Regions from separate parts of the Pseudomonas sp. P4_D7 genome, predicted to be linked through region 2. Evidence: predicted binding sites of a transcription regulator. Region 2 holds the regulator's gene; each other region holds the start of a gene.
The links. The regulator sigma-54, encoded in region 2, starts transcription at its own class of promoters, with help from an activator protein. The targets are predictions, from matches to a motif close to ANTGGCATNNANNTTGCTNT.
Positions count from the first base shown of each region.

Region 1: AC1DVF_RS06170 (CmpA/NrtA family ABC transporter substrate-binding protein) is a predicted target of sigma-54. The motif match lies at 5,207-5,226, and genes of this name have one in related genera.
Region 3: glnA (type I glutamate--ammonia ligase) is a predicted target of sigma-54. The motif match lies at 6,891-6,910, and genes of this name have one in related genera.

Region 1 is NZ_JBFUIR010000005.1:154,005-164,485, forward strand. It holds gene AC1DVF_RS06150 (sensor domain-containing diguanylate cyclase) at 1-846, opposite strand, end outside; gene rlmKL (bifunctional 23S rRNA (guanine(2069)-N(7))-methyltransferase RlmK/23S rRNA (guanine(2445)-N(2))-methyltransferase RlmL) at 994-3,264, opposite strand; gene rmf (ribosome modulation factor) at 3,797-4,012, shown strand; partial or broken gene AC1DVF_RS06165 (quinone-dependent dihydroorotate dehydrogenase) at 4,183-5,118, opposite strand; gene AC1DVF_RS06170 (CmpA/NrtA family ABC transporter substrate-binding protein) at 5,342-6,553, shown strand; gene AC1DVF_RS06175 (ANTAR domain-containing response regulator) at 6,569-7,144, shown strand; gene AC1DVF_RS06180 (nitrate/nitrite transporter) at 7,578-8,789, shown strand; gene AC1DVF_RS06185 (bifunctional protein-serine/threonine kinase/phosphatase) at 8,797-10,467, shown strand.
Region 2 is NZ_JBFUIR010000038.1:14,890-25,370, reverse strand. It holds gene AC1DVF_RS21455 (ZIP family metal transporter) at 1-227, shown strand, start outside; gene AC1DVF_RS21450 (HPr family phosphocarrier protein) at 322-597, opposite strand; gene rapZ (RNase adapter RapZ) at 613-1,470, opposite strand; gene ptsN (PTS IIA-like nitrogen regulatory protein PtsN) at 1,473-1,937, opposite strand; gene hpf (ribosome hibernation-promoting factor, HPF/YfiA family) at 1,949-2,257, opposite strand; gene AC1DVF_RS21430 (RNA polymerase factor sigma-54) at 2,331-3,824, opposite strand; gene lptB (LPS export ABC transporter ATP-binding protein) at 4,012-4,737, opposite strand; gene lptA (lipopolysaccharide transport periplasmic protein LptA) at 4,737-5,282, opposite strand; gene lptC (LPS export ABC transporter periplasmic protein LptC) at 5,269-5,841, opposite strand; gene AC1DVF_RS21410 (KdsC family phosphatase) at 5,850-6,374, opposite strand; gene AC1DVF_RS21405 (KpsF/GutQ family sugar-phosphate isomerase) at 6,374-7,348, opposite strand; gene AC1DVF_RS21400 (ATP-binding cassette domain-containing protein) at 7,624-8,433, shown strand; gene mlaE (lipid asymmetry maintenance ABC transporter permease subunit MlaE) at 8,433-9,230, shown strand; gene mlaD (outer membrane lipid asymmetry maintenance protein MlaD) at 9,230-9,697, shown strand; gene AC1DVF_RS21385 (MlaC/ttg2D family ABC transporter substrate-binding protein) at 9,709-10,356, shown strand; gene AC1DVF_RS21380 (STAS domain-containing protein) at 10,353-10,481, shown strand, end outside.
Region 3 is NZ_JBFUIR010000002.1:74,507-84,987, reverse strand. It holds gene AC1DVF_RS01790 (glycogen/starch/alpha-glucan phosphorylase) at 1-2,297, opposite strand, end outside; gene AC1DVF_RS01785 (YkgJ family cysteine cluster protein) at 2,557-2,994, shown strand; gene typA (translational GTPase TypA) at 3,262-5,082, opposite strand; gene thiI (tRNA uracil 4-sulfurtransferase ThiI) at 5,222-6,676, opposite strand; gene glnA (type I glutamate--ammonia ligase) at 7,005-8,411, shown strand; gene AC1DVF_RS01765 (DUF4124 domain-containing protein) at 8,701-9,216, shown strand; gene AC1DVF_RS01760 (DUF4124 domain-containing protein) at 9,213-9,836, shown strand; gene glnL (nitrogen regulation protein NR(II)) at 10,068-10,481, shown strand, end outside.

The DNA of each region.
Region 1 (10,481 bases), on a different contig from region 2:
GGCCGACAGGTCGCTCGGCGCCGGCTCATTGGTCGACTCGAACAACACTTCGTGCTGATCATTGGTCGACATGTCGAGAATGCGCACCGACAGATAATCATGGAAGGCATCCGGCAGACCATCGGCCAGCAACTGGCGCATGCTGATTACCGCCATCACGTAGCCAAACGACTGGCGCTCGCCATTACGACTCACTGGCGCCACCAGCAGCACACCGCGCGCGTAGGACGGCTCGATGCTGACCAGGTGCATCGGTTGCGACACCGCCAGCCCGCCGCGTTTGTCGGCACGTTGCAGGGTGTCCCGGCGCAAGGGTTGCGCCAGCAGGTCATAACCCAACGGTGAGCCAAGTCGACTCTGCGTCTGGCTGTAGAGCACCGGCACGTATTCCTCGCGTTCGCCCGCCAGTTGCAGTTCGCCCTGCGCATTCAGCTCACGAATCGTGAAGTGGGTCAGGCCTTCGTCACGCACGCGCTGCTCAAATGCAGCGCGCTCGGCCCCATTGAGCTTGAGGGCAAACGAATAGGCCTGGGTACGCATCAATAAGGGGTGGGTGTAACCGTCGAATTCGGCGCGGGACACCGATTCAGAGTTGGCGAAGAAGCGGCGCAGGCCATCGAGGCGTTGCTCCTGATCCTGAAAGCGTTCTTCGATGCGGGTGTAACGTTCGTTGGCCAGCAGTTGAAAACGCTGACGGGTCTGTTGCTGGAATTGATTGAGGGTGGCCCAGGCGAGCAGCCCCGTGAGAACCCCGCCGGCGAGCAATACCAGTAGCGCGACCAGCCAGGCCGAGACGTCTTCGCTGATGAAACCCAGAATCTTTGGGCGCACGGGGTGCAACGACATAAAGACAACTCACACTACGCCAGCATTTACGGGAAAACCCCATTGACCGTGTGTGAGTTATAGCTATTAGCCACTAATTTAGCTAGCGCGGGCAGATCCACGGAGCCTTTAAAAATCAAGGCTCTGTGGATCCAATTGCGCAAAGCGTCAACGAGCCGTGATTTTCCAGGCGCGGTGGATCTTGGTGTTACGGGCGAAATCCGCATCGATGGTCTGCGCGCTGATTTCCTCGACCGCGTAACGCTCGGCGAGGTTTTCTTCCAGCTGGAACTTGCGGAAGTTGTTGGAGAAATACAGCACACCGCCCGGCGCCAGACGCGCCATGGCCAGGTCGATCAACTGCACCTGGTCACGTTGCACGTCGAAGATGCCTTCCATGCGCTTGGAGTTGGAGAAGGTCGGCGGATCGATGAAGATCAGGTCGTACTCGTCACGGCTGCTTTCCAGCCACGCCATCACATCGCCCTGCTCCAGACGGTTCTTGTCCGAGAAGCCGTTCAACGACAGGTTGCGGCGTGCCCAGTCGAGGTAGGTTTTCGACAGGTCGACGCTGGTGGTGCTGCGCGCGCCGCCCTTGGCCGCGTGCACGCTGGCGGTCGCGGTGTAGCAGAACAGATTGAGGAAGCGCTTGCCGGCGGCCTCTTTCTGAATACGCATGCGCATTGGCCGGTGATCGAGGAACAGGCCGGTGTCGAGGTAGTCGGTGAGGTTGACCAGCAACTTCACGCCGCCCTCGCTGACTTCATTGAACTTGCCCTGTGCAGCCTGACGCTCGTACTGCTTGGTGCCGCTCTGGCGCTCGCGGCGTTTGACCACCACGCGGCTCTTGTCAACGTTCAGCGCCTGCGGAATGGCCGCCAGCGCGTCGAACATGCGCGCCGAGGCTTTTTCCGGGTCGATCGATTTTGGCGCGGCGTATTCCTGGACGTGCACCCAATCGTGGTACAGGTCGATGGCCATCGCATATTCAGGCATGTCGGCATCGTAGACGCGGTAGCAATCGATGCCTTCGCGCTTGACCCACTTGCCCATGGCCTTGAGGTTTTTCTGCAGACGGTTGGCAAACATCTGCCCGCCTTCGCTCAAGCGCGGTTGCTCGATCACCGGTGCCGGGGCTGGCGTCGGTTTGATCGGGTTACCGTTCTTGTTGAACTTGCGCTCTTGCGGCTCGTCCGGGGTCTGGTCGTAAGCCGCTTGCTCACGCTCGGCCTGACGCTGTTCCGGGGTACGCCGCTCGCCGGTGACGAACTGATCCGGCAGCACTTTGATCAACAGCAGTTTGCACGGCAGCGCGCCGTTCCAGAACGAATACTGTTTGTGGCTACGAATGCCCATGCGCTTGCCCAGATCCGGGGCGCCGGTGAACACCGCCGCTTCCCAGTTCAGGCAAGCCTGACGTAGGCGCTCGCCGAGGTTCTGGTAGAGATACAGCAGGCTGGCCTCGTCACCGAGACGCTCGCCGTACGGCGGGTTGCAGATGACCAGACCTTTCTGGTTCTGATCCGGACGCGGCTCGAAGGTCGCGACTTCGCCCTGGTAGATCTTGATCCACTCGCTCAGGCCAGCACGCTCAACGTTGTTGCGGCCTGGCTGAATCAGACGTGGGTCAGCTTCATAACCACGAATCCACAGCGGTGGCTTGGCCAGACCGGCAGCGGCACGCTCGACCGCTTCTTCGTGGAGTTTTTTCCACAGCGCCGGCACGTGACCGAGCCATGCGGTGAAGCCCCACTGCTCACGGCGCAGGTTCGGCGCCATATCAGCGGCGATCATGCCGGCTTCGACGAGGAACGTACCGACACCGCACATCGGGTCAGCCAGCGCGCCGCCTTCAGCGGCAATGCGCGGCCAGCCGGAACGGATCAGGATCGCCGCCGCGAGGTTTTCCTTCAGCGGTGCAGCGCCCTGCTGCAGACGGTAACCGCGCTGGTGCAGGCTGTGGCCGGACAGGTCAAGGGAGAGAATCGCTTCGCCGCGATCCAGACGCAGGTGAATGCGCAGGTCCGGGTTGAGCTTATCGATCGAAGGACGGTCGCCCTGCGGCGTGCGCAGTTTGTCGACGATGGCGTCTTTGACTTTCAGGGCACCGAAGTGGGTGTTGTCGATGCCTGAGCCGTGGCCGCTGAATTCAACGGCCAGGGTGCCGTCGCTGAGCATGTGATCCTGCCACTCGATGTCGAGCACACCGTGGTACAGGTCTTCAGCGTCTTTCATCGGGAAACGCTTGAGTACCAGCAACACGCGGTTGGCCAGACGCGACCAGAGGCACAGGCGATAAGCGGTTTCCATGGTCGCCATGCCACGCACGGCGGAAGTGTGCTCGCGCGCTTCTTCAAGGCCAAGCCCGACGGCTTCCTCGATGAGCAGGCCTTCAAGACCTTTAGGGCAAGTGAGGAAGAGTTCGAAACGGTCGGACATGGTATTTCCAGAGCCTTTGGCTAGTGAATCGGCAACGCATTGCCGATCCGGTTTTCAATCAGGCGCTTTTCTAAAAGAACGCCCGCGTGGCACGAAGGTGTGCCGTTCCATCCCCGCTGCTCGGGTTAAAAGAGCTTAGATGCCGGGACAGATAAAAAAGTTGATGAAACAAAAAGTCTTAAAGCGACCCTTCGTCGCTTTATACCCCAGCGCAAACGTGGGTCATTCTCACTAAAGAATTAACCCCATCATGCAGCGCGGGGCCGATCATACCGGGGTTTGCTGAAAAACCGTGCATGAAACCCGTCGTTACTTATGGCTGTAGCACCAATTTCGTTACGTCCTTATGACAAAACGATCATTCCCTCGGTGTGACTCATTGGTTAGAACTGAACACAGGTTGACGTCGCAACGGCGTCAACACCTTGGCTCGCCACGCCGGCAGCGAGCCGCACCATGGCAGGTTTCTTCTGCCAGACCTCAGTTGAGGTCAACGCGACACAAAACAGTCAACAAGTGAGGGAAACACCCTATGAGAAGACTTAAGCGTGATCCGTTGGAAAGAGCATTTTTGCGCGGATATCAATATGGCGTTGGTGGCAAATCCCGTGAGCTTTGCCCATTTACTCTACCGTCGGTACGCCAAGCCTGGATTAACGGCTGGCGAGAAGGACGCGGCGACAACTGGGACGGTATGACCGGCACTGCGGGAATCCACAGACTCAACGAACTTCACGCCGTCGGCTGACACAGGGCATTAATTCCGACACGACAATCTGAATTTGTAACGACTTACCATGCACGTCCTTCCCGGACGGCGGGCTGCGGCCCAGGGGCTCCTTCGAGGAGCCCTTTTTATTGCATGGATTTTTGTGCCGAGCGCATAACCTGTAGGAGTGAGCCTGCTCGCGATAGCGGGCTCGCACCGGCCAGAATCTTCTCGGCAGCATGCTTGCCTTCGGTAATCCCGCCAGCCGCAATGATCGGCAACCGCCCAGCCAACTCACCCGCCAGCACCTTCACGGTATTGGTGCTCTTCTCCCGCACTGGTGCGCCGGACAAACCGCCCGCCTCGTCGCCATGCTCCATGCCTTCGACGCCAACACGGCTCAGGGTGGTGTTGGTCGCGATCACCGCGTCCATGCCGGTTTCGATCAGCGCCTGAGCAACCTGTGCGGTTTCTTCATCGGTCATGTCCGGCGCGATCTTGATCGCCAGCGGCACATGCTTGCCGTGACGCAAGGCCAGTTCGGCGCGGCGGGTAGCCAGATCGGCGAGCAACTGCTTGAGCGAATCACCAAATTGCAGGCTGCGCAGGCCCGGAGTGTTCGGCGAGCTGACGTTGACTGTCACATAGCTGGCGTGGGCGTAAACCTTGTCCAGGCAGATCAGGTAATCGTCGACCGCGCGCTCAACCGGCGTATCGAAGTTCTTGCCGATGTTGATGCCCAGCACGCCTTTGTATTTCGCCGCGGCCACACGCGCCAGCAGGTTATCGACACCGAGGTTGTTGAAACCCATGCGGTTGATGATCGCCTCGGCTTCCGGCAGGCGGAAGATCCGTGGTTTCGGGTTGCCCGGCTGCGGGCGTGGGGTCACGGTGCCGATTTCAACAAAACCGAAACCCAGTTGCGCGAAGCCATCGATGGCCGCGCCGTTCTTGTCCAGACCGGCCGCCAGCCCCACCGGGTTCGGAAACTCCAGGCCCATGACCGTCACCGGCTTCTTTGCCGGCGCCTTGCACAGCAAGCCGTTGAGGCCCAAACGCCCACCCGCGCCGATCAGATCCAGCGACAGATCGTGGGAGGTTTCCGGGGAAAGTTTGAACAACAGCTGACGGGCCAGGGTGTACATGGGCGGCGATGACTCGGGCGGCGAAAAGAGGCGGCGATTATAGCCGGGCATCGACCTGCGGCGCGAGGCGCACGCGCAAATCACTGGCACTGGCATATGCCTTGCACCCTCCTGGCTATCAGCGCGCCGGTCAATGACGGCAGGCGGGCACGGACAATGGCGTCGTCTTCGGGGTTTGCCTGCGCAAAGTCCGGGGCGGCGCTTTTTTTTCGAGGTACGTTGGATGAATGAACCTTCGGTAGGGCCACTGGCCTGGGTCAATGGCAGCGATGCCCCGGAAAAAAGCGCGATCAACCTCGGCTTCATGGCCCTGAGCGATTGCGCGTCGGTGGTGGTCGCAGCCACACAGGGCTTCGCCCAGCCTTATGGATTGACGCTGAACCTCAAGCGCCAGAGCTCATGGGCGAATCTGCGCGACAATCTGGTCAGCGGCGAACTCGACGCCGCGCACAGTTTGTACGGACTGATCTACGCCGTGCACCTGGGTATCGGCGGGGTCGCCCCGACGGATATGGCCGTACTGATGGGCCTGAATCAGAACGGTCAGAGCCTCAACCTCTCTCACGGCCTGCAAAACCTCGGCGTGAGCAGTCCTGAAGCACTGGACCGGCACGTGCACCAAAGCCGCGCAAAACTCACCTTCGCGCAGACCTTCCCCACCGGCACTCATGCCATGTGGCTGTATTACTGGCTGGCGAGCCAGGGCATTCATCCATTGCAGGACGTCGACAGCGTGGTGGTGCCGCCGCCGCAAATGGTCGCGCACCTGCAAGCCGGGCGTATCGACGGTTTTTGCGTCGGCGAACCGTGGGCCGCCAGTGCAGTGCAGCAGAATCTCGGTTTTACCCTGGCCACCAGCCAGACCATCTGGCCCGATCATCCGGAAAAAGTCCTTGGTTGCACTCGCGAATTTGTCGAGCAGTATCCGAACACCGCACGGGCGTTGGTGATGGCGATCCTTGAAGCCAGCCGCTTCATCGAAGAAAGCCCGGAAAACCGCCGCAGCACCGCGCAGTTGCTTAGCGCGCCGGAATATCTCGATGCGCCAGTGGCGTGCATCGAACCGCGTTTTCTCGGTGATTACGCCGATGGCCTCGGCAATCGCTGGCAGGATCCGCATGCGCTGCGTTTTCACGGCAACGGTGAAGTGAATCTGCCGTATCTGTCGGACGGCATGTGGTTCATGACCCAGTTCCGCCGCTGGGGTTTGCTGCGCGAAGATCCGGATTACCTCGCCGTCGCCCGCCAGGTTCAGCGGCTGGACGTCTACCGCGACGCCGCCACCGCTGTCGGCGTCGCCGCATGGGGCACTGACATGCGCAGCAGCCAGTTGCTCGACGGCAAAGTCTGGGACGGCAGCGACCCGGCTGCTTACGCGCGCAGTTTCAAGTTGCACGCGCTGAACGACGACGCCCCCCTTCTCGCCCGCCGCTGACAGGAGACCGCGAACATGTTGCGTATTCTGTTGATCAACGACACAGCGAAAAAAGTCGGGCGCCTGAAAGCTGCGTTGACCGAGGCCGGTTTCGAGGTGATCGACGAGTCCGGCCTGACCATCGACCTGCCCGCGCGCGTCGAAACGGTGCGCCCGGACGTGATCCTGATCGATACCGAGTCACCGAGCCGCGATGTCATGGAGCAAGTGGTACTGGTCAGCCGCGACCAGCCACGGCCGATCGTGATGTTTACCGACGAGCATGACCCCGGTGTGATGCGTCAGGCGATCAAGTCCGGGGTCAGTGCGTACATCGTCGAAGGCATTCACGCCCAGCGCTTGCAGCCGATTCTCGATGTGGCGATGGCACGATTCGAGAGTGATCAGGCCTTGCGCGCGCAGTTGCAGGCGCGTGATCAGCAATTGGCTGAACGTAAGCGCATTGAGTTGGCCAAGGGGTTGTTGATGAAGATGAAGGATTGCAATGAGGAAGAGGCTTACACCTTGATGCGGCGCCAGGCGATGAGTCGGCAGCAGAAGCTGATTCAGGTGGCGGAGCAGATTATTGCGATGAGTGAGTTATTGGGCTGAGGTGTTCTGACAGCTTAAGAGCCCCTCACCCTAGCCCTCTCCCGGAGGGAGAGGGAACCGATTGGGGGATGCTCGGGAAATACGCCGACCTGCAATTCCTTCTGTGAATCCATAATCGACTCGGTGTTTCAGGTCGATGTTTGAGGTCCGACACCTCGGTCAGTCCCCTCTCCCTCTGGGAGAGGGCTAGGGTGAGGGGCTTTTGATTTTCAGGTTATTGGCACAAATCTCGCTAAGTAAAACGCACAGGTAACCAACGGCGGTTGCCCCACCTACGACAAAGACGTCGCTCACCCGTTCGCCCAACCGGCGCATCAGGGAGCGGCGTTTTTGCGTTTTGGCCCCACAGACCGGGGCCGGTGGTGCGGCCGTGGCGGCGCCCCACCTGCTGTTGCATGACTCCTTTCGAGACTCTTTTCAGCTGAGGTGCGCGATGAATTCAAGCTTCTGGAAATCCGGCCACACCCCGACCCTGTTCGCGGCCTTCCTGTATTTCGACCTGAGCTTCATGGTCTGGTACCTGCTCGGCCCGCTGGCGGTGCAGATTGCCGCCGACCTGCAGCTAACCACGCAACAACGCGGTCTCGTCGTCGCCACGCCGATCCTTGCTGGCGCCGTGTTGCGCTTCATCATGGGCATGCTCGCCGATCGGCTGTCACCGAAAACTGCTGGGCTGATCGGTCAGGTCATCGTGATTTGCGCGCTGTTCGGTGCCTGGAAAATCGGCATTCATAGCTACGAGCAGGCGTTGATTCTCGGCCTGTTCCTCGGCATGGCCGGCGCATCGTTTGCGGTCGCCCTGCCCTTGGCCTCGCAATGGTATCCGCCGCAGCATCAAGGCAAAGCCATGGGCATCGCCGGTGCGGGCAACTCCGGTACCGTTTTCGCCGCGCTGCTCGCGCCGGTACTCGCCGCCGCGTTCGGCTGGAGCAATGTCTTCGGTTTCGCTCTGATCCCGCTGATTCTGACCCTGGTGCTGTTCGCCTGGCTGGCAAAAAACGCCCCTGAGCGGCCGAAAGCCAAAGCCATGGCTGACTACTTCAAAGCCCTGGGCGACCGTGACAGTTGGTGGTTCATGTTTTTCTACAGCGTGACCTTCGGCGGCTTTATCGGCCTGGCCAGCGCCCTGCCCGGCTATTTCAACGATCAGTACGGTTTGAGCCCGGTGACCGCTGGCTACTACACCGCAGCCTGCGTGTTCGGCGGCAGCTTGATGCGGCCGCTGGGTGGCGCACTGGCTGATCGCTTCGGTGGTATTCGTACGTTGCTGGCGATGTACACCGTCGCCGCCGTGTGCATCGCGGCCGTCGGTTTCAACCTGCCAAGTTCCTACGCTGCTCTGGCGCTTTTCGTCTGCACCATGCTCGGTTTAGGGGCAGGCAACGGCGCAGTTTTCCAACTGGTACCGCAGCGTTTTCGTCTGGAGATCGGCGTGATGACCGGGCTGATCGGCATGGCCGGCGGCATCGGCGGTTTTGCCTTGGCCGCCGGTATGGGCGCGATCAAGCAGAGCACCGGCAGCTATCAGTTGGCGTTGTGGTTGTTCGCCAGCCTTGGCGTGCTGGCGTGGTTTGGCCTGCACGGCGTCAAGCGTCGCTGGAGAACCACCTGGGGGTCGGCGGCAGTGACGGCGGCGCGGGTCTGAACCTTCGATGGCCCTGCAACTGAGTTTCGCCGAAGCCAGCGCCACCGGTCCGCGCGCGGAGAATCAGGACGCTTTGCGTCTGGTCACGCCCGCGCCGGCGCTGGCGGCGAGCAAGGGTTATCTGTTCGCTATCGCCGATGGCGTCAGCCAGTGTGCCGATGGCGGACTGGCCGCGCGCTCGACCTTGCAGGCGCTGGCGCTCGACTACTACGCCACGCCGGAAACCTGGAGCGTGGCCCAGGCACTGGATCGCCTGCTGCTCGCGCAAAACCGCTGGTTGCAGGCCAACGGTGGTGGGCAACCGTTGCTCACCACGGTCAGCGCCTTGGTCATGCGTGGTCGGCGTTTCACCCTCGCCCACGTCGGCGATTGCCGGGTGTATCGCTGGCACGCCGACAGCTTGCAGCGAATCAGCGAAGACCACGTCTGGGATCAGCCGGGCATGCAGCATGTGCTCAAGCGTGCGCTAGGGCTGGATCAGCATCTGGTGCTGGACTTCCTTGATGGCGAACTGCGCGACGGCGAGTGCTTTGTTTTGCTCAGTGACGGGGTCTGGTCGACACTCGGCGATACCGCCATTGCGGCGATTCTGCGTGATCAACCGGATCTGCACAGTGCAGCGCAGACGCTGATCAACGCCGCGCATCTGGCGGGGAGCCAGGACAATGCCAGTGCTTTGCTGGTGCGGGTGGATGCTTTGGGTGAGGCCAGTATCGGCGATGCGCTGATTCATCTGCAGCAATGGCCCCTGCCGCCACCGTTGAAACCCGGTCAGTCGTTCGAAGGCTGGCAAGTGCTGGAGGTTGTCGCTCAGAGCCAGCAATCGCTGCTGTATCGGGTGCTTGATGGACAAGGTCAAACGTGGCTTCTGAAAACCCTACCCACGCGTTCCGCCGATGATTCCTACGCCGGGCAAGCACTGTTGTCCGAGGAATGGTTTCTGAAACGCGTAGCCGGTCGCCACTTTCCTGAAGTCCATGCCTGCCAGCAGCGTCAGCATTTGTACTACGTGATGCGGGAATATTCTGGGGCGACGCTGGCACAGCTGTTTCAACAGTCAGGCCCGCTGCCGTTGGCACAGTGGCAGGACATCGCCGAGCGACTGCTGCGCGCGGTCGGGCTGCTGCATCGGCGACAGATTCTGCACCGGGACATCAAACCGGAAAATCTGCACGTGGGCGACGACGGCGAATTGCGTCTGCTGGATTTTGGCCTGGCGTACTGCCCAGGCTTGTCCGAAGACGCGCCATCGACGCTGCCCGGGACACCCAGTTACATCGCTCCGGAAGCATTTCGCGGTGATCCGCCAAGTGTGTCGCAGGATTTGTATGCGGTCGGTGTGACCCTGTATTTCCTGCTGACAGGGCATTTTCCCTATGGCGAAATTGAAGCGTTTCAACGACCGCGCTTTGGTCTGCCGGTGAGCGCCAGTCGCTATCGGCCGGATCTGCCGGAATGGCTGGCGCAGAGTCTGGAGCGTGGCGTGGCGGCTGATCCGCAACAACGGTTTGAAACGGCTGAGGAATGGCTGTTGGTGCTGGAACAGGGTGAGCGGCGGAGTTTGAGTGTGCGGCCCAGACCATTATTGGAGCGTGAGCCGTTGAAGGTCTGGCGGACGATGGCGTTGCTGGCGTTGCTCGGAAATGTGGCGCTGCTGGTTTTGTTGTTTCACAGTTGAACCGCGTCGCGTCA
Region 2 (10,481 bases):
CGTCAGGTCTGGTCGAACCGGTGTTTGCGTTGTTATGTGCGTGGCTGGTCAGTCTGGCGCAGGTGTTGTTGCCATTAGGACTAGCTCTGGCGGCGGGGGCGATGTTGCTGGTGGTGACCCATGAAGTGATTCCCGAGTCGCGACGCAATGGTCATGACAAACTGGCCAGTCTTGGCCTGTTGATCGGGTTTTGTCTGATGATGGTGATGGATACGGCGTTGGGTTGAAGCAGGGTAAAAGATCGCAGCCTGCGGCAGTTCCTGCAGGGAACGCATTCCAATGCAGGCGCTGCAGCAGGCTGCGATCTTTTGACTTTGGCTGTCAGCCGCCTTCGTCGAAGTAGTTGTTGATCAACGCCACCAGCGCATCCAGCGCTTCCTGTTCCTGATGCCCTTCGGTGCTCAGATAGATCTTGGTGCCCTTGCCAGCCGCTAGCATCATCATCGCCATGATGCTTTTGCCATCAACCGTGGTCTCTGGTGTACGGCCCACTCTGATCGTGCAATCCGGATACTGCCCGGCCACCCCGACAAACTTGGCCGATGCGCGGGCATGCAGGCCCAGCTTGTTGATGATTTCGATTTCCAGAGCAGGCATCGCGGTGTGAATCCTTTAAGTGAGGTCGCGGTGGCGAACCTGGACGTTCTTCAGGGTTTTCTGCAGGGCCTGACCCAGACGTTCGGTCAGGTAGACGGAGCGGTGATGCCCGCCGGTGCAGCCAATGGCAATGGTGACGTAAGCGCGGTTGCTCGCGGCGAAGCGCGGCAGCCACTTGTGCAGGTAGGTGAAGATGTCCTGAAACATTTCTTCGACCTCCGGCTGTGCCGCCAGGTATTCAGCCACCGGCGCATCGAGACCCGATTGCGCGCGCAGTTCCGGCTTCCAGTACGGATTGGGCAGGCAGCGCACATCGAACACCAGATCCGCATCCACCGGCATGCCGCGCTTGAAGCCGAAGGACTCGACCAGAAATGCGGTCCCCGGCTCCGGCTGGTTCAGCAGACGCAGCTTGATGGAGTCGCGCAACTGGTACAGGTTCAAATTGGTGGTGTTGATCTTCAGGTCCGCGAGGTCGGCAATCGGGCCGAGCAGGGCGGTTTCATCCTGGATCGCCTCGGCCAGTGAGCGGTTGGCGTTGCTCAGCGGGTGACGACGGCGGGTTTCGGAGAAACGCTTGAGCAGGGTTTCTTCGTCGGCGTCCAGATACAGGACGTCGCACTGGATGTGTTTGGCCCGGACATCTTCAAGCAGTTCGGGAAAGCGTGTCAGGTGGCTCGGCAGGTTGCGCGCATCGATGGACACGGCTACCAGCGGCTGCGCCAGTTCCGTGTGAATCAGCGCGCGTTCGGCCAGTTCCGGCAGCAAGCCTGCGGGCAGGTTGTCGATGCAGTAATAGCCGTTGTCCTCAAGGACATCCAGAGCCGTACTTTTACCCGAGCCGGAACGGCCACTGACGATGATCAAGCGCATGATTAGTGCCCGTTCTGCTCGTCCAGGACAACCTGATACAACGCTTCATTGCTTGGAGCGCTGCGCAGTTTTTCACGCACTTCCTTGCGATCGAGCATGCTGGCGATCTGGCGCAGCAGCTCCAGGTGCGCATCGGTGGCAGCCTCCGGGACCAGCAAAACAAACAGCAGGTCAACCGGTGCGCCGTCAATGGCGTCGAAATCAATCGGAGCATCAAGGTGCATCAGCGCACTGATCGGTGCTGTGCAACCCTTGAGGCGGCAATGGGGAATGGCGATGCCGTTACCAAAACCGGTGGAACCGAGTTTTTCACGGGCAATCAGTGCCTCGTAGACATCTTGCATCTCCAGATCCGCCACTTCGCGGGCGATCAGGTTGGCAATTTGTTCGAGGGCTTTCTTTTTACTGCCGCCCGGCACGTTCACGAGGGAACGGCCGGGGGTCAGGATACTTTCAAGTCGGATCATGGGGTGGGGGGTTATCGACCGGTAGCGCCCTGGAGCAGGCTCTGGGTCTTTTCCTTATGCTTTTTGAGTTGTTTATCCAGCTTGTCGGTCAAGGCGTCGATCGCCGCGTACATATCGGTATGTTCCGCGTTGGCGACCACTTCGCTGCCGGGTATATGCAAGGTGGCTTCGATTTTCTGCTTCAGCTTTTCGACGCACATCGTGACTTGCACGTTGGTGATCTTGTCGAAATGGCGCTCCAGTCGTTGGAGTTTTTCCTCGATGTAGGAACGCAGAGGTTGGGTCACTTCCAGTTGGTGTCCACTGATGTTGACTTGCATACAGCTTCTCCTTCGTTGCCAGTGCATAAAGCGGCAGGCTGGATAGCCTGCCACTGGAACGCTGTAACGTGGCTTACATCAACCGCTTGCGTTCGCTCGAAGGCGCGATCCCGAGGGATTCGCGGTACTTGGCGACGGTGCGGCGAGCCACCTGAATGCCTTGTGCCTCCAGTAAACCAGCGATCTTGCTGTCACTCAACGGCTTTTTCTGATTTTCCGCGGCAACCAGTTTTTTGATGATCGCGCGGATCGCCGTGGACGAGCATTCGCCGCCTTCGGAGGTGCTGACGTGGCTGGAGAAAAAGTATTTCAGTTCATAAATACCGCGCGGGGTATGCATGAATTTCTGTGTGGTCACCCGGGAAATGGTCGATTCGTGCATGCCGACCGCTTCAGCGATGTCGTGCAGAACCAACGGTTTCATGGCCTCGTCGCCGTACTCCAGAAAACCGCGCTGATGCTCGACGATCTGGGTGGCTACTTTCATCAGGGTTTCGTTGCGGCTCTGCAGGCTCTTGATGAACCAGCGGGCTTCCTGCAACTGATTGCGCATGAAGGTGTTGTCGGCGCTGGTGTCGGCACGGCGGACGAAACCGGCGTACTGGGCGTTGACGCGCAGACGCGGCACCGATTCCTGATTCAGCTCGACCAGCCAGCGCTCGTTGTCCTTGCGCACGATGACGTCAGGGACAACGTATTCGGCTTCAGTGGATTCGATTTGCGAGCCAGGGCGCGGATTGAGGCTTTGCACCAGTTCGATGACCTGGCGCAGCTCGTCTTCCTTGAGCTTCATGCGGCGCATCAACTGGCTGTAATCGCGGCTGCCGAGCAGGTCGATGTAATCGCTGACCAAACGTTTCGCTTCAGCCAGCCAAGGCGTCTTGGCGGGTAGCTGACGCAATTGCAGCAGCAGGCATTCACTAAGGTTGCGCGCGCCGATACCAGCAGGTTCGAATTGCTGAATGCGGTGCAGGACGGCTTCGATTTCATCGAGTTCGATGTCGAGTTCCGGATCGAACGCCTCGAGGATTTCTTCGAGGGTTTCGTCCAGGTAGCCCTGATTGTTGATGCAATCGATCAGGGTGACGGCGATCAGGCGATCGGTGTCGGACATCGGTGCCAGGTTCAGTTGCCACAGCAGGTGGCTTTGCAGGCTCTCGCCGGCGGACGTGCGGGTGGTGAAGTCCCATTCGTCGTCATCGCTGCTGGGCAGGCTGCTGGCGCTGGTCTGATAGACGTCTTCCCAGGCGGTATCGACCGGCAGTTCGTTGGGGATACGCTCGCTCCAGTCACCTTCCTCCAGGTTGTCCACCGTCGGCGCGGTTTCCTGATACGAGGGTTCCTGGATCTCGGTGTTGGGCTTCTGTTCGGCGTTGTCGGCCATAGGGTCGGAATTGTCGAAGTCTTCGCCTTCTTCCTGGCGTTCGAGCATCGGATTGGATTCCAGAGCCTCCTGGATTTCCTGTTGCAGATCCAGGGTCGACAATTGGAGCAGGCGGATGGCCTGTTGCAGCTGCGGTGTCATCGTCAGCTGCTGGCCCATTCTCAAGACTAGCGATGGTTTCATGGCAGGGGCTTAACACCTTATTCGCCGGCGCTATGCGCCATCCACTACAGGGCGCCGGGGCGCCAAACTTAAGCAAATTATATGCCTGAAACTGAAGTGTTTGCCTAGAGCGCTGTAACAATTAAAGCGTATTAATTCCTGCTTGAATCGATACAGCGCCCGGGCGGCGCACCGGGCACTGTTACGCTTACAAGCGGAACTCGTGGCCCAGATACACTTCCTTGACCAGATCGTTGGCCAGGATGGTTTCTGCATCGCCTTCGGCGATCAGTTGACCATCGTTGACGATGTAAGCGGTTTCGCAGATGTCCAGCGTCTCACGGACGTTGTGGTCGGTGATCAATACACCGATGCCCTTGGCCTTGAGGTGGTGGATGATCTGCTTGATGTCGCCGACCGAGATCGGATCGACACCGGCGAACGGTTCGTCGAGCAGAATGAATTTTGGTGCCGTTGCCAATGCACGAGCGATTTCCACCCGGCGACGTTCACCACCGGACAGGCTCATGCCAAGGTTGTCGCGGATGTGGCTGATGTGGAATTCCTGCAGCAGGCTTTCCAGCTCCTTGCGACGGCCGGCCTTGTCGAGCTCCTGACGGGTCTCGAGGATGGCCATGATGTTGTCGGCCACCGACAGTTTTCGGAAGATCGACGCTTCTTGCGGCAGATAGCCGATACCGGCCTTGGCGCGACCGTGCATCGGCTGGTGGCTGACGTCCAGATCGTCGATCAGCACGCGACCCTGATCGGCCTGTACCAGGCCGACGATCATGTAGAAGCACGTGGTCTTGCCGGCACCGTTCGGGCCGAGCAGGCCGACGATCTGGCCGCTGTCGATCGACAGGCTGACGTCACGCACGACCTGGCGGCTTTTATAGGCCTTGGCCAGGTGCTGAGCTTTCAGAGTTGCCATTACTGGGTTTTCTCGTCGGTTTTCTTCTTCGGCTGGATCACCATGTCGATGCGCGGACGCGTTTCGGTGACCTTGCTGCCGGTAGCGCGACCAGCGCTGGCCAGTTTCTTCACGGTGTCGTAGACGATTTTCTCGCCCTGAGTGACGTTGCCGTCTTTGTCGACGACCTTGGCCTTGTCGATCAGCACGACGCGGTTTTGCTGGGCATGGTATTGAATCGTCACGCCGTAGCCTTGAACCGGTTTGGTGTCCCCCTGGGTTTGCAACTGCTCGAAATAAGCCAGGTTGCCCACGGAGGTCACCACGTCGATATCTCCATTCGGCGCGCGAGTCATGGTGACGGTGTTGCCTTTAACGATCATCGAACCTTGGGTGATGATCACATCACCTTTATAGGTGGCGATGCCGTTCTTGTCGTCCAGTTGGGCGTCGTCGGCCTGAATGCGGATAGGTTGCTGCTGATCGTTCGGCAGAGCCCAGGCGCTCACGCTTCCCAGTGCTGCGCCCAGACTGAGCAAAATAGGGAGGGTTTTAACGAGCCTCATACTGTCCTCTTACGTTCGATAGCAGGTGTATCCTGCTTTCCTTCAGGTACGCTTTCATTCCAACGCCAGTCGATACACCGCCAGCGCCGTCGATTCTAACGGGTTGCTCGGTCTGCGCATATTCCTGCTGCGGGAACACGGTCATGCGAGTGGACGTGATCAGGATGTCACGCTTCTTTTCATCGGTGCGCGCAACGCGTACCGAGTCGATCAGTTCGACTTCGGTGCCGCCTGAGTTCACTTCACCGCGCTCACTGGTAACGTGCCACGGAAATTCTGTTCCGCGATACATGTTCAGGTCGGGTTTGGTCACGAGCGTGACGTCGGTTGCCTTCACGTGCTCGGCTTTTTCGGACGTCATCTCATACTGCACCTTGCCATCCGGCAGGTATTGCAGGGTATGCGTGTTGGTTGCATACCAGTCGATAGGCGTTTCAACCGAGGTGACCGGTGGTTTGTCGAGAAAGCGTTCCGGGCTGATATTCCAATAGCCGACCGCTGCGAAAATCGCAGCGATGCAGCCGAACAGCAGGAAGTTACGAAATTTTTTGCTGAACATGGTTTGGCTCACAGGTACGCGGCGTTGGCCGCATCGAGGCGGCCCTGGGCGCGCAGGATCAATTCGCAGAATTCGCGGGCGGCGCCTTCGCCACCACGGGCGCGGGTAACGCCATGGGCGTGTTCGCGGACGAAATCGGCAGCGTTGGCCACGGCCATGCCCAAGCCTACCCGGCGAATCACCGGCAGGTCGGGCAGATCGTCACCGAGGTAGGCGACTTCTTCATAGCTTAGGCCCAGTTGCGCAAGCAGGCCGTCGAGCACGACCAGTTTGTCTTCACGGCCCTGAAACAGGTGGGGAATCCCCAGGTTTTTCGCTCGACGTTCAACGACGGGTGTCTTGCGGCCGCTGATGATAGCGGTCTGCACGCCGGCGTTCATCAGCATTTTGATGCCTTGACCGTCGAGGGTGTTGAAGGTCTTGAACTCGCTGCCGTCTTCAAGGAAGTACAGGCGCCCGTCGGTGAGGACGCCGTCGACGTCGAAAACCGCCAGTTTGATCGCTTTGCCGCGTTGCAGCAGATCGTTGCTCATTACATGACTCCTGCGCGCAGCAGGTCGGAGAGGTTGAAGGCGCCGACCGGGCGATCTTCCTCGTCTACGACTACCAATGCGTTGATTCGGTGATCTTCCATGATTTTCAGGGCTTCGGCGGCCAGCATTTCCGGGCGGGCAGTCTTGCCGTGGGCCGTCATTACCTGGTCGATGGTGGCGCTGCGGATGTCGATGCTGCGATCCAGCGTGCGGCGCAAGTCGCCGTCGGTGAAGATCCCGGCGAGTTTACCGTCGGTTTCAAGGATGACGGTCATGCCCAGACCTTTACGGGTCATTTCCATCAGTGCGTCCTTGAGCAGCGTGCCGCGTTGGACTTGCGGCAACTCTTGTCCGGCGTGCATGACGTTTTCCACTTTCAGCAGCAGGCGACGGCCGAGGGCGCCACCCGGGTGCGAGAAAGCGAAATCTTCGGCGGTGAAGCCGCGTGCTTCCAGCAGTGCCACGGCCAGCGCATCGCCCATGACCAGTGCTGCGGTCGTCGACGAGGTCGGTGCCAGGTTCAGCGGGCAGGCTTCATGCTCGACATGAACATTGAGATTGACCTCGGCAGCCTTGGCCAGCGGCGATTGCGGGTTGCCGGTGACGCTGATCAGCTGGATGCCCAGACGTTTGATCAACGGCAGCAGGGTTACGATTTCATTGGTCGAGCCGGAGTTCGACAGGGCCAGAATCACATCGTCACGAGTGATCATGCCCATGTCGCCATGACTGGCTTCGGCCGGGTGGACAAAAAAGGCCGGGGTGCCGGTGCTGGCCAGGGTGGCTGCAATCTTGTTGCCGATGTGCCCGGACTTGCCCATGCCAACCACGACTACACGGCCTTTACTGGCCAGAATCATCTCGCAAGCGCGTACGAAATCGGCGTCGATATGGGGCAACAAGCCTTGTACGGCTTCCACTTCGAGTTGGATGGTGCGTTGTGCCGATTGAATCAGGTCGCTGGATTGGCTCATGTCAGAAATCGTATAGCCCGATGAAAAGGCGGCGATTATAGCGGTTATGTTGCAAAGCCTCACGCAAGTTCGTCGTGCTTTGTCATTACTCGTTACCAAAACCCGGGAAAAGAGCCTGCGCACCTGTCATATCGCCGAACACAGGCTGGTACAAGCCTTGGGCGCGTAGCCTTTGCAGTGATATAGTTCGCCGCCAGTTCGGCCTGCCCGGGATGTACGTACTTTTTAAGTAAAGACAGGCGTCCGAGTGAGAGGCTGCATCGCAAGGAGTTTAGATGAGTGCCGATAACGCCTACGCGGTCGAGCTGAAGGGAGTCTCCTTCAAGCGCGGTGCGCGCAGCATTTTCAATAACGTCGATATTCGCATCCCGCGCGGCAAGGTCACCGGCATCATGGGACCTTCCGGGTGTGGCAAGACCACGCTGCTGCGATTGATGGGGGCACAACTGCGCCCTGCCAGCGGCGAAGTCTGGGTCAACGGCCAGAACCTGCCTGCGCTTTCGCGCAGCGATCTGTTCGATGCGCGAAAGCACATGGGTGTGCTGTTTCAAAGCGGCGCACTGTTCACCGATCTCGATGTTTTCGAGAACGTGGCTTTCCCCCTGCGTGTTCATACCGATTTGCCGGAAGAAATGATCCGCGACATCGTCCTGCTCAAATTGCAGGCGGTCGGTCTGCGCGGTGCCATCGAGCTGATGCCGGACGAACTGTCCGGTGGCATGAAGCGCCGCGTCGCACTGGCGCGAGCGATTGCGCTCGATCCGCAGATCCTCATGTACGACGAACCGTTCGTCGGGCAGGACCCGATCGCCATGGGCGTGCTGGTCCGTCTGATTCGCCTGCTCAACGACGCGCTGGGGATCACCAGTATCGTGGTGTCCCACGATCTGGCCGAAACCGCGAGCATTGCCGACTACATCTATGTCGTCGGTGATGGTCAGGTGCTGGGGCAGGGTACGCCGGACGAGTTGATGAACTCGGACGAGCCGCGTATCCGTCAGTTCATGACCGGCGATCCCGATGGCCCGGTGCCGTACCATTTTCCAGCGACGGATTACCGCGCAGATCTTCTGGGGAAGCGCTGATGCGCAGAATTTCATTAATAGAACGCGTACGCCGGTTCGGCGAGGCGGCGATCGATGCCGTCGCGGTGTTCGGTCGTGCGACGCTGTTTCTGTTTCACGCGTTGTTGGGTCGCGGTGGCATCAGTGGTGGCTTCGGCCTGCTGGTCAAGCAACTGCATTCGGTCGGCGTAATGTCGCTGGTGATCATTGTTGTTTCCGGGATCTTCATCGGCATGGTGCTGGCGCTGCAGGGTTTCAGCATTCTGTCGAGCTACGGTTCGGAGCAGGCGGTGGGGCAGATGGTTGCGCTGACCCTGCTGCGTGAACTCGGCCCGGTGGTGACGGCGCTGTTGTTCGCCGGTCGTGCCGGTTCGGCACTGACCGCCGAGATCGGCAACATGAAGTCCACCGAACAGCTGTCCAGCCTGGAAATGATCGGTGTCGATCCGCTCAAGTACATCATTGCCCCGCGCCTGTGGGCCGGCTTCATTTCCCTGCCGGTGCTGGCGATGATTTTCAGCGTGGTAGGCATCTGGGGCGGTTCGTGGGTGGCTGTCGACTGGCTGGGTGTGTATGAAGGCTCTTATTGGGCGAACATGCAGAACAGCGTGAATTTCACCAGTGATGTGCTCAATGGCGTGATCAAAAGTATTGTTTTCGCCTTTGTAGTGACCTGGATTGCCGTATTCCAAGGCTATGACTGTGAGCCCACTTCCGAGGGCATCAGTCGTGCTACCACCAAGACCGTGGTGTTTGCCTCGCTGGCAGTGCTCGGCCTGGACTTTATTCTGACCGCTTTGATGTTTGGAGATTTCTGATGCAAAACCGCACCCTGGAAATCGGTGTCGGCCTGTTCCTGCTGGCAGGGATCCTGGCCTTGTTGCTGCTTGCTTTGCGGGTCAGTGGTCTGTCTCCGACGTCGACCACCGACACCTATAAACTTTATGCCTACTTTGACAATATCGCCGGTTTGACGGTCAGAGCCAAAGTGACCATGGCCGGTGTGACCATCGGCAAGGTCACGGCGATCGATCTGGATCGCGACAGCTTCACCGGTCGGGTCACCCTGCAAGTGGATAAAAAGGTCGACAATCTTCCGACCGACTCCACAGCGTCTATCCTGACCGCTGGTCTGCTGGGCGAGAAGTACATCGGTATCAGCGTTGGCGGAGAAGACAAGCCGCTGAAGGATGGTGGAACCATCCACGACACGCAGTCGTCACTGGTACTGGAAGACCTTATCGGTAAATTCCTGCTCAATACCGTTAGCAAAGACGCCAAATGAGGAGCTTTTGAATGATCTCTATCTTGCGACGCAGCCTGTTGGTGCTGTTGGCGGCCTTGCCGTTGATGGGTAACGCCGTGGCTGCTGCGACTTCGGCACATGATCTGGTGCAGGACACCACCACCCGGTTGCTGGCCGACCTGGCTGCCAACAAAGAGAAATACAAGCAGGACCCGACGGATTTCTACACGGCGCTCAACAACATCGTCGGGCCAGTGGTGGATGCCGAAGGCATTTCCAAGAGCATCATGACGGTCAAGTACTCGCGCAAGGCCACGCCGGCGCAGATGCAGACCTTCCAGGAAAACTTCAAGAAAGGCCTGTTCCAGTTCTACGGCAACGCTCTGCTTGAGTACAACAACCAGGGCATCACCGTTGACCCTGCCAAGGACGAATCGGGCGATCGCACCAGCGTAAACATGACCGTCAAGGGCAGCAGCGGCGCAATCTATCCTGTGCAGTACACGCTGGAGAAGATCAACGGCGAGTGGAAACTGCGCAACGTGATCATCAACGGCATCAACATCGGCAAACTGTTCCGCGATCAGTTCGCCGACGCGATGCAGCGCAATGGCAACGATCTGGACAAGACCATCAATGGTTGGGCCGGGGAAGTGGCCAAGGCCAAAGAAGCCACCGAAAAGAACCCCGCGCAATGAATGAGGCCGCAGTTCGTATGAGTGATGTCGACGAGCTTCTGCTTAGCGGAGTGCTGGACTATCGCACCGGCGCTGACCTGCGCAAGCAAGGCCAGGCGCTGATCAAGTCCAGCAAGGCCTCTTCG
Region 3 (10,481 bases), on a different contig from region 2:
GAGTCGAAGTCGGCGCAGACCAGGAAGCGGTCGTAATCCACCAGCGAATCGATCAGCCCGGTATAGCGCGAGGTGTCATCCGGCGAAAACACCCCGCCGCGAATCGCCTGCAGCACATCGTTCAAGCGATGGGATGCAGCGATGTCTGGCACTGCGCTGAACTCATGATTCTGTTTACGCGCTTCCACCTGCTGCGCGCTGAGACCGAAGATAAACATGTGCTCGGCCCCGATGCGTTCGCACATTTCCACGTTGGCGCCGTCCAGTGTGCCAATGGTCAGCGCGCCGTTGAGGCCGAACTTCATGTTACTGGTGCCTGATGCTTCGAAGCCGGCAGTGGAAATCTGCTCGGACAAGTCCGCCGCCGGAATGATGCTCTCCGCCAGGCTGACGTTGTAGTTGGGCAGGAACACCACTTTCAGCAGGCCGCGCACGGTCGGGTCGTTGTTCACCACCCGAGCGATGTCGTTGGTCAGTTTGATGATCAGTTTGGCCTGGTGATAACTCGCCGCCGCTTTACCGGCGAAGATTTTCACCCTCGGCACCCAGTCGACTTCCGGCTCGGCGCGAATCGCCTGATACAGCGCCACGGTGTGCATCAGGTTGAGCAACTGACGTTTATATTCGTGGATGCGTTTGACCTGTACATCGAACATCGCCGCCGGATTGACCGCGATGCCCAAGCGTTCGTGAATCAGATACGCCAGGGCTTTCTTGCTGTGCAGCCGTTGCTCGGCAAAGGCTTTGCGGAATGCGGTTTTCTCGGCGAACGGTTCGAGATCGAGCAGGCGCTCTTCGGGGTTATCCAGCACCTCGGGACCCAGCGAGTCGACCAGCATCGAGGTCAGTTCAGCGTTGGCCTGGAACAGCCAACGGCGGAAGGTAATGCCGTTGGTTTTGTTGTTGATCCGCTCCGGGTAGAGCTTGTGCAGTTCAGCGAACACGGTTTTGCGCATCAGTTGCGTGTGCAGCCCGGACACGCCGTTGACGCTGTGCGAACCGAGGAACGCGAGGTTACCCATGCGCACACGGCGACCGTTGTCTTCTTCGATCAGCGACACCGCGCGCAGCACGTCGAAATCGTGAATGCCTTTGGCGCGCAGCGAGTCGATGTGCTGAGCATTGATCAGATAAATGATCTGCATATGTCGCGGCAGCATGCGCTCCATCAAGCCCACCGGCCAGGTTTCCAGCGCTTCCGGCAGCAACGTGTGGTTGGTATACGACAGCGTGTCGACGGTGACTTGCCACGCCGCATCCCAAGCCACGTCGTAGACGTCGACCAGTTGGCGCATCAATTCGGCGACAGCAATCGAGGGGTGCGTGTCGTTGAGCTGAATCGCCGCGTGATCACCCAGGGTCAGCACCGAGGTGTGCATGTTGCGATGACGGCGCAGCAGATCCTGAAGCGAAGCGGCGACAAAGAAGTATTCCTGACGCAGGCGCAGCTCCTGCCCCGCTTCGGTGCTGTCCGCCGGGTAGAGCACGCGGGAGATACTTTCGGCCCGGGCCACTTCGGCGACAGCGCCCAAGTGGTCACCGGCGTTGAAACGCTCCAGGTGCAAATCTTCCATGGCGCGCGCACGCCAGAGGCGCAGTGTATTGACGCTCGCCCCGCGCCAGCCAACGACCGGCGTGTCATAAGCGATCGCGCGGACAGTTTCTGCCGGCGACCAGACTTGTTTGGACTTGCCGGAGATGTCGGTGACGGTTTCGACGCTGCCGCCGAAGCCGATGGAGTAGACGACCTCTGGCCGCTCGAACTCCCACGGGTTGCCGAAATCCAGCCAGTGCTCGGTCTGTTCCTGCTGCCAGCCGTCGACGATGGCCTGGCGGAACAAGCCGTGCTCATACCGAATGCCATAACCGTGGCCGGCGATGCCGAGGGTCGACATGCTTTCCATGAAGCACGCGGCCAGACGACCGAGGCCACCGTTACCGAGCGCTGCATCAGGTTCCAGCAAACGGATACGCTCCAGGTCGACACCGAGTTCAGTCAGCGCTTCACGGGCGACGTCGAGCAAGCCAAGATTGCTCAGGCTGTCGTAGAGCAAGCGGCCGATGAGGAATTCCAGCGAGAGGTAATACACCCGTTTCTGACCTTTGCGGTAGATCTGCCGGGTGTGGTCCATCCAGTGCTCGACCATATGATCACGCGCCGCCAAAGCGATGGCTTCGAACCAGTCATGGTCGAAAGCGTGGTCGGGGTCTTTGCCCACCGCGTAGGTGAGCTTGGTCAGGACGGCGTCGCGGAATGCGGCCACCTCTGCTTCGCGAACTAGTGGTTCTTGAGTCATCAATAGGACCTCGAGCGAGCGGGAATTGTCTGAGCCTAGACGGTCTGACCGACGGTCGCGGCGCTGGTTCGGCAGTTTTTCCTGAGACGGTGCGATGGCCCGGCATTACCCTGGCGGATGGGCTAATGAATGCAGGGGCCGTGCCGAATTGTCCGGCAATGTGCCTGCATGGAGAAAAAATCTGGCGAAAGGTTGTTCAAAAATCCACCAGTCCCGGTATGATCGCGCGCCCTGATGCACACACGCCTGGTAACTCCCGATGATGAAGCCCAACCTGATTGCCGCCGCCGAGATCGATCGTCTCGATACGTGGGCGAAATATTCGGCCCCGATGTGCGGTTCCTGCATGTCCAGCTGCTGCACGCTGCCGGTCGAAGTAAAGATCAAGGATCTGGTGCGCATCGGCGTGGTCGACGAGTTCGAACTGGGCGACCCGCCGAAGAACATCGCCAAGCGTCTGCAAAAGGAAGGCCTGGTCGAGCGCTTCAATCAGAAGTCCGGCATCTTTACCCTGCAGCGCATGAGCAACAACGATTGCTACTACCTGGATCGTAAGAGCCGCTTGTGCACCATTTATGACAAGCGCCCGGATACCTGCCGCAATCACCCGAAGATCGGACCGCGTCCGGGGTATTGCGCGTACAAGCCGAAGGAAGTTGAACGCGTGCAGAATTTCCGCGCGATAGAGCGCTTCTGAACGACGCTGAGTTCTTCGGTAGCCGTTAAACCCCAGCCCCTCACCCCAGCCCTCTTCCGAGGGAGAGGGAGCCGATCTCTGTCGCTTCCAAACCTGAGGTCGATGCAAAGCCAAAGAACAACTCGGTCAGTCCCCTCTCCCTACGGGCGGTCCGACGTTTCGGGAGGGCTAGGGTGAGGGGCTTTTCAGCTTCAACACACTTATCCCAGACAAACAAAAACGCCCCCGGTCTCGCGACCGGGGGCGTTTTTTCAAGCTCAGGCTAAATTACGCCTTGGCTTTCTTGGCAGCGCGGGTACGCTCGCTTTCGTCCAGGATCTTCTTGCGAAGACGGATGGACTTAGGAGTAACTTCGCACAGCTCGTCTTCCTGGATGTATTCCAGAGCCTGTTCCAGAGTGAAGCGAACAGGTGGTACCAGAGCGATGGTTTCGTCTTTACCCGAAGCACGCATGTTGTCGAGCTTCTTGCCTTTGGTCGGGTTTACACCCAGGTCGTTGTCGCGGCTGTTCTGACCAACGATTTGACCGTTGTAGATCTCCTGGCCGTGTTCTACGAACAGCTTGCCACGAGCCTGCAGGGTTTCCAGCGAGTAGGTCAGTGCCTTGCCGGTTTCAACCGAAACCAGAACGCCGTTCTGACGGCCGGACATGTGGCCCGACTTGACGGTGTCGTAGCGATCGAAGATCGAGGTCAGGATGCCAGCACCGTTGGTCAGGGTCAGGAACTGGTTACGGAAACCGATCAGACCGCGAGCAGGGATGTTGTACTCCAGACGAACACGGCCCTTGCCATCCGGCACCATGTTGCTCAGGTCGCCTTTACGCAGACCCATCTCTTCCATGACCTTGCCCTGAGCTTCTTCAGGGATGTCGATGGTCACGTTTTCGAACGGTTCTTGTTTAACGCCGTTCACTTCACGAATGATCACTTCAGGACGGCCCAGGGCCAGCTCGAAGCCTTCGCGACGCATGGTTTCGATCAGTACCGAGAGGTGCAGCTCACCACGGCCGGAAACCTTGAACTTGTCAGCGGTGTCGCCTTCTTCAACGCGCAGTGCAACGTTGTACAGCAGCTCTTTGTCCAGACGGTCCTTGATGTTGCGGGACGTCACGAACTTGCCTTCTTTACCGCAGAATGGCGAGTCGTTTACCTGGAAGGTCATCGAAACGGTTGGCTCGTCAACGGTCAGAGGCTTCATCGCCTCGACAGTGTCCGGGTGGCACAGGGTGTCGGAGATGAACAGCGAGTCCATACCGCTGATGCAAACGATATCGCCTGCTGCAGCTTCTTCAACGTCGATGCGGTGCAGACCGTGGTGACCCATCAGTTTCAGGATACGGCCGTTACGGCGCTTGCCGTCGGCACCGATCGCCACAACCGGGGTGTTCGGCTTGACGCGGCCACGAGCGATACGGCCAACACCGATAACACCCAGGAAGCTGTTGTAGTCCAGAGCGGAGATCTGCATCTGGAACGCGCCGTCACGGTCAACGGCCGGAGGCGGAACGTGGTCGACTACCGCTTGGTACAGCGGGGTCATGTCTTCAGCCATGGCGGTGTGATCCAGACCGGCAATGCCGTTCAGGGCCGAGGCGTAAACAACCTGGAAGTCCAGTTGTTCTTCGGTCGCACCGAGGTTGTCGAACAGGTCGAAGATCTGATCCAGAACCCAGTCCGGACGCGCGCCTGGACGGTCAACCTTGTTGATTACCACGATTGGACGCAGGCCGGCTTCGAAAGCCTTCTTGGTCACGAAACGGGTTTGCGGCATAGGGCCGTCTTGAGCGTCAACCAGCAGCAGAACGGAGTCGACCATCGACATTACACGTTCAACTTCGCCGCCGAAGTCGGCGTGGCCCGGGGTGTCCACGATGTTGATGTGGTAGCCGTTCCAGTTGATGGCGGTGTTTTTCGCCAGAATGGTAATACCGCGCTCTTTTTCCTGGTCGTTGGAGTCCATCACGCGCTCGTCGTTGAGCTCGTTGCGCTCCAGGGTGCCGGATTGACGCAGGAGTTTGTCTACCAGGGTGGTCTTACCATGGTCAACGTGGGCAATGATGGCGATGTTGCGTAGATTTTCGATCACTTGTGTATCTCGATCAGAGGATTCGGTTTGCTGACAAGTCTTGGCAGCGATTAGCAGTAGTGTCCGGCATGGCCGTTACAGCTTGACGGCGGTGTCGGGGGGCCGGTGACGCAGGCCACAGGCAAACAGCCCCGGGCACTTAGCTCGGTCGATAAACGCGCACATTGGCATGCCCCTCACTGAGCAAATGGTGAGCATGCAGGCGACTCATCACGCCTTTGTCGCAATACAGCAGGTACTGGCGAGTCGGATCCAGCTCCTTGAAACGAGCGTTCACTGCGTAGAACGGCATCGTCTGTACTTCTACGCCAGCGAGTTCCAGCGGCTCATCCTCGGCGGCATCCGGGTGACGGATGTCGATCACGATCTGACCGGCCAGTGCTTCGCTGACTTCTTCAATCTGTACGTCCTGGCCCAATTCGTCGATCACCCGATCGATCGGCACCAGTTTGGCGTTTTCGAGCGCACGCTCGAGCACCGCCATGTCGAATTCTTTCTCTTCGTGCTCAACGCGACCGCGTTTGGCGGCCGTCTTCGGATTGACCGAAATGACCCCGCAGTACTCCGGCATGTGCCGGGCGAAATCGGCGGTGCCGATCTCATTGGCCGTGTCGATGATGTCCTGCTTGTGCGCCACGATCAGCGGACGCAGGACCAGTTTGTCGGTCACGCAGTCGATCACCGACAGATTCGGCAGGGTCTGGCTCGACACCTGGGAGATCGCCTCGCCGGTGACCAGCGCTTCGATGTGCAGGCGATCGGCGATGTTGGAAGCCGCGCGCAACATCATACGCTTCAATACGACGCCCATATGACTGTTATCGACTTTGCCGAGAATTTCGCCCAACACTTCTTCGAACGGAACACTGACAAATAGCACGCGTTGCGAGCTGCCGTACTTCTTCCAGATGAAATGCGCGACTTCCATCACGCCCAATTCATGGGCACGACCGCCCAGATTGAAGAAGCAGAAGTGCGTCATCAGGCCGCGACGAATGATCTGGTACGCCGCAACGGTTGAGTCAAAGCCGCCGGACATCAATACCAGCGTCTGCTCCAACGCACCGAGCGGGTAACCGCCGATGCCGTTGTGCTGGCTGTGAATGACAAACAACCGTTTGTCGCGAACTTCGATGCGGACTTCGATTTCCGGTGCTTTCAGGTCGATACCAGCGGCACCGCACTCACGGCGCAGCTTGCTGCCGACGTATTTTTCGACGTCCATCGAGCTGAAGGTGTGCTTGCCCGCGCGCTTGCAGCGCACCGAGAAAATCTTCCCGGCCAGTGCATCGCCGTAGTGCTGTTTGCACTTCTCGGTGATGTCGTCGAAGTCGCCCAGCGGGTACTCGTCGATCTGCAGAAAGTGCGCGATGCCCGGCATGCAGGTCAGGCGCTCACCCATCTCTTTCAAGGCTTTGGGGTCGGTAACGCGGGTTTCCAGCTCGAGATTGTCCCACACACCGTTCACCACCACGGCCGGGTCCAGGTCACGGAGCACGGTGCGGATGTTCTTGGCCAACTGGCGGATGAACTTCGTCCGGACAGGTCGGCTTTTGATGGTGATCTCGGGGAAGACTTTTACGATTAGTTTCATGAAAACAGCGCGCGAACGGCCAGCCGAAAAAGGGGGGCGCGGATTATAGCGGAAATTGCTCAAGGTTTAACCAGTTAATGTGCAGAAGGTTTAGCGCGCACCAAAACAGGTCATTTCTGACTCAAGACGCTACATTAGAGGGCGAGATTTTCCACAATCAGGTGCTTTGCACCTTTATAAGCGTGAATTTGGGGCAAAAAACCCATGCTGGGGCACTGGCATGCAATTTGCTCCCTTGTGAGGCAGGTTGCCTTGGCAGAGTATTCGCGCCGGCATCACCCAAATTCAAGGGCATCCACTACCAAGCCCGAAGCCACCCGGAGGACATATGTCGAAGACGGTTCAACTCATCAAAGATCATGACGTCAAGTGGATTGATCTGCGCTTCACGGACACCAAAGGCACTCAGCACCACGTGACCATGCCGGCTCGCGATGCGCTGGATGAAGACTTCTTCGAAGTCGGCAAGATGTTCGACGGTTCCTCCATTGCTGGCTGGAAAGGCATCGAAGCCTCCGACATGATCCTGATGCCGGTTGACGAAACTGCGGTTCTCGACCCGTTCACCGAAGACGCCACCCTGATCCTGGTGTGCGACATCATCGAACCTTCGAGCATGCAAGGCTACGACCGCGACCCACGTGCGATCGCCAAGCGCGCCGAAGAACACCTGAAAGCCACCGGTATCGGTGACACTGTGTTCGCCGGTCCTGAGCCTGAGTTCTTCATCTTTGACTCGGTGAAATTCAAGTCGGACATCTCCGGCTCGATGTTCAAGATCTACTCCGAGCAAGGTTCGTGGATGTCCGACCAGGACATCGAAGGCGGCAACAAAGGTCACCGTCCAGGCGTCAAAGGCGGCTACTTCCCGGTTCCGCCGTTCGACCACGACCACGAAATCCGTACCTCCATGTGCAACGCACTGGAAGAAATGGGCCTGACCGTCGAAGTTCACCACCACGAAGTGGCGACTGCCGGCCAGAACGAAATCGGCGTCAAGTTCAACACCCTGGTGAAGAAAGCCGACGAAACCCAAACCCTGAAGTACGTTGTGCACAACGTTGCTGACGCTTACGGCCGCACCGCGACCTTCATGCCGAAGCCACTGTACGGCGACAACGGTTCGGGCATGCACGTACACATGTCGATCTGGAAAGACGGCAAGAACACCTTCGCCGGTGAAGGCTATGCCGGTCTGTCCGATACCGCTCTGTACTTCATCGGCGGCATCATCAAACACGGTAAGGCCTTGAACGGCTTCACCAACCCGGCGACCAACTCCTACAAGCGTCTGGTACCAGGCTTCGAAGCTCCGGTAATGCTGGCCTACTCGGCCCGCAACCGTTCCGCTTCGATCCGTATTCCTTACGTGTCGAGCCCGAAAGCCCGCCGTATCGAAGCACGCTTCCCGGATCCGGCTGCCAACCCGTACCTGGCCTTCGCAGCTCTGCTGATGGCCGGTCTGGACGGTATCCAGAACAAGATCCACCCAGGCGACGCAGCTGACAAAAACCTGTACGACCTGCCGCCTGAAGAGGCGAAAGAGATCCCGCAAGTTTGCGGCAGCCTGAAAGAAGCCCTGGAAGAGCTGGACAAGGGCCGCGCGTTCCTGACCAAGGGCGGCGTGTTCTCCGACGACTTCATCGACGCTTACATCGCGCTGAAATCGGAAGAAGAAATCAAGGTTCGCACCTTCGTACACCCACTGGAATATGAGCTGTACTACAGCTGCTGATCCGGTAGCGCTGCGTTAAGTGGCGTGAGTGAAAGAGGCCTCCTTCGGGAGGCCTTTTTTATTGCCCGCGATTTATGACGTGATGCTGATCGTTCCCACGCTCCGCGTGGGAATGCAGCCCGTGACGCTCCGCGTCACTGGACGCGGAGCGTCCCTTGAGGCGTACCCACGCAGAGCGTGGGAACGATCAATTGTGGTGTATGAATGATCTCTGGATGTGTGCAGGGTTGGGCCAACCGCCACACCTGTCCTATGCTGCACCCCATCGCTTTCAATCCCGGTCGATTTCATGGGTCGCACCTTTCTCTACATTCTATTGCTGATGATCGCCCTGCCCGCCGCCGCGCAGATCTACAAATACACCGATGCCAACGGCCACACGGTGTACAGCGATCACTCGCCGGACGGCGTGCAGGCACAACCGGTGGAATTGCCGCCGCTCAATCGGGTCGAGCCGCAGGCGCCCAGCGCACCACCCGCGCCCGAAACCGACAACCGTGAACCTGCGCGCAACGCCTACGACATTCTTGAACTCGCCGGACTGCCCACCGAAGAAGCATTGCGCGCGAACAACGGCACCTTCACCGTCAATGTGCTGATCAAGCCACGCCTTCGACCGCCTCATCAGTTAAGGCTGGTATTGGACGATGAGCCTTACGGCCAGCCGAGCAACGTGCCGATCCTGCAATTGGTGAACGTTGATCGCGGCGAACATCGTCTAGCGGTGCAGGTGATTGACGGGCAGACGGTCATCCAGCAGAGCGCGCCAGTCCCTCTCAGCGTACAGCGGGTGCACAAGCCATGATTCGTGCGTGGCTGATTGCGGGGCTGGCGCTGCTCACGCTGCAAGCATCGGCTGAGGTGTTCACTTATATCGATGCCCAAGGCAATCGCGTCTACACCGACCAGCCGCGTGGCAATGCCAAGCGCGTACCGATCGCGAACAGCAATCGCATGTCCGCAAACCCCACCGTCGCCGTGCCAGTCACAACTGCAAAAAAAACCCCAGAGCAACCACCCTTCCACTACGACATGCTGCGCATTCTGGTACCTGAACCCGATGCAACGATTCGCAGCAGCGCCGGCGAAATCATCGTCAGCGTCACCAGCGAACCGGGTCTGCAAAAAGGTCATCGTTATCGACTGCTACTGGATGGCCAAGCCACCGGCGAGCCCGGCCTGAGCCCGGTCTTCCCGCTCAGCAACATCGATCGTGGCAGCCACAATCTCTCGGTTGAAATCCTCGACATGGAAGGACGCACCGTCGAACGCACCGCCAACCAGCCCTTCCACATGCTACGCATTTCCCTAGCGCAGAAACGCCAAGTCAAACCCTGCGTCGCCGACGACTACGGCGTGCGCCCGGAATGCCCGCTGAAAGACAAACCGCCCGAGCCGAAAAACCCCTTCCTGCGTTTCTTCTAACTCCGCCCAGCTTTGCGCACTATATTGGTGCAACGGACTGCACCGTACTCACATTCCAACCCATTTTGGTTCGAAACTTCCCGTTCGAGCTGGCACCCTGCCACTCAAACGAGCGTCAAACGCCTGTTTCAGGCGACGAACGCTTCTTTTCGGAGCCTTGGTTTGGTTTTTGCATTTTCCGTTCACCGACGCTTGCTTGTTGCGCACGCTCCGCCCCCAAAAGAGGCTCCGATGACTATTAGCGACGCAATCCACCGTTTGCTGCTCGACAACCTGACCACCGCCACCATCCTGCTCGACGCCGAATTGCGCCTTGAGTACATGAACCCGGCGGCGGAGATGCTCCTCGCCATCAGCGGGCAGCGCAGCCATGGGCAGTTCATCAGCGAGCTGTTCACCGAATCCACCGAGGCGCTGAATTCACTGCGTCAGGCCGTAGAGCAGGCGCATCCCTTCACCAAGCGCGAGGCGATGCTCACCGCCCTCACTGGCCAGACATTGACCGTGGATTACGCGGTGACGCCAATCCTCAGCAATGGCGCGACCATGCTCCTGCTGGAGGTCCATCCGCGTGACCGGCTGCTGCGGATCACCAAGGAGGAGGCGCAGCTGTCCAAGCAGGAGACCAGCAAGATGTTGGTACGC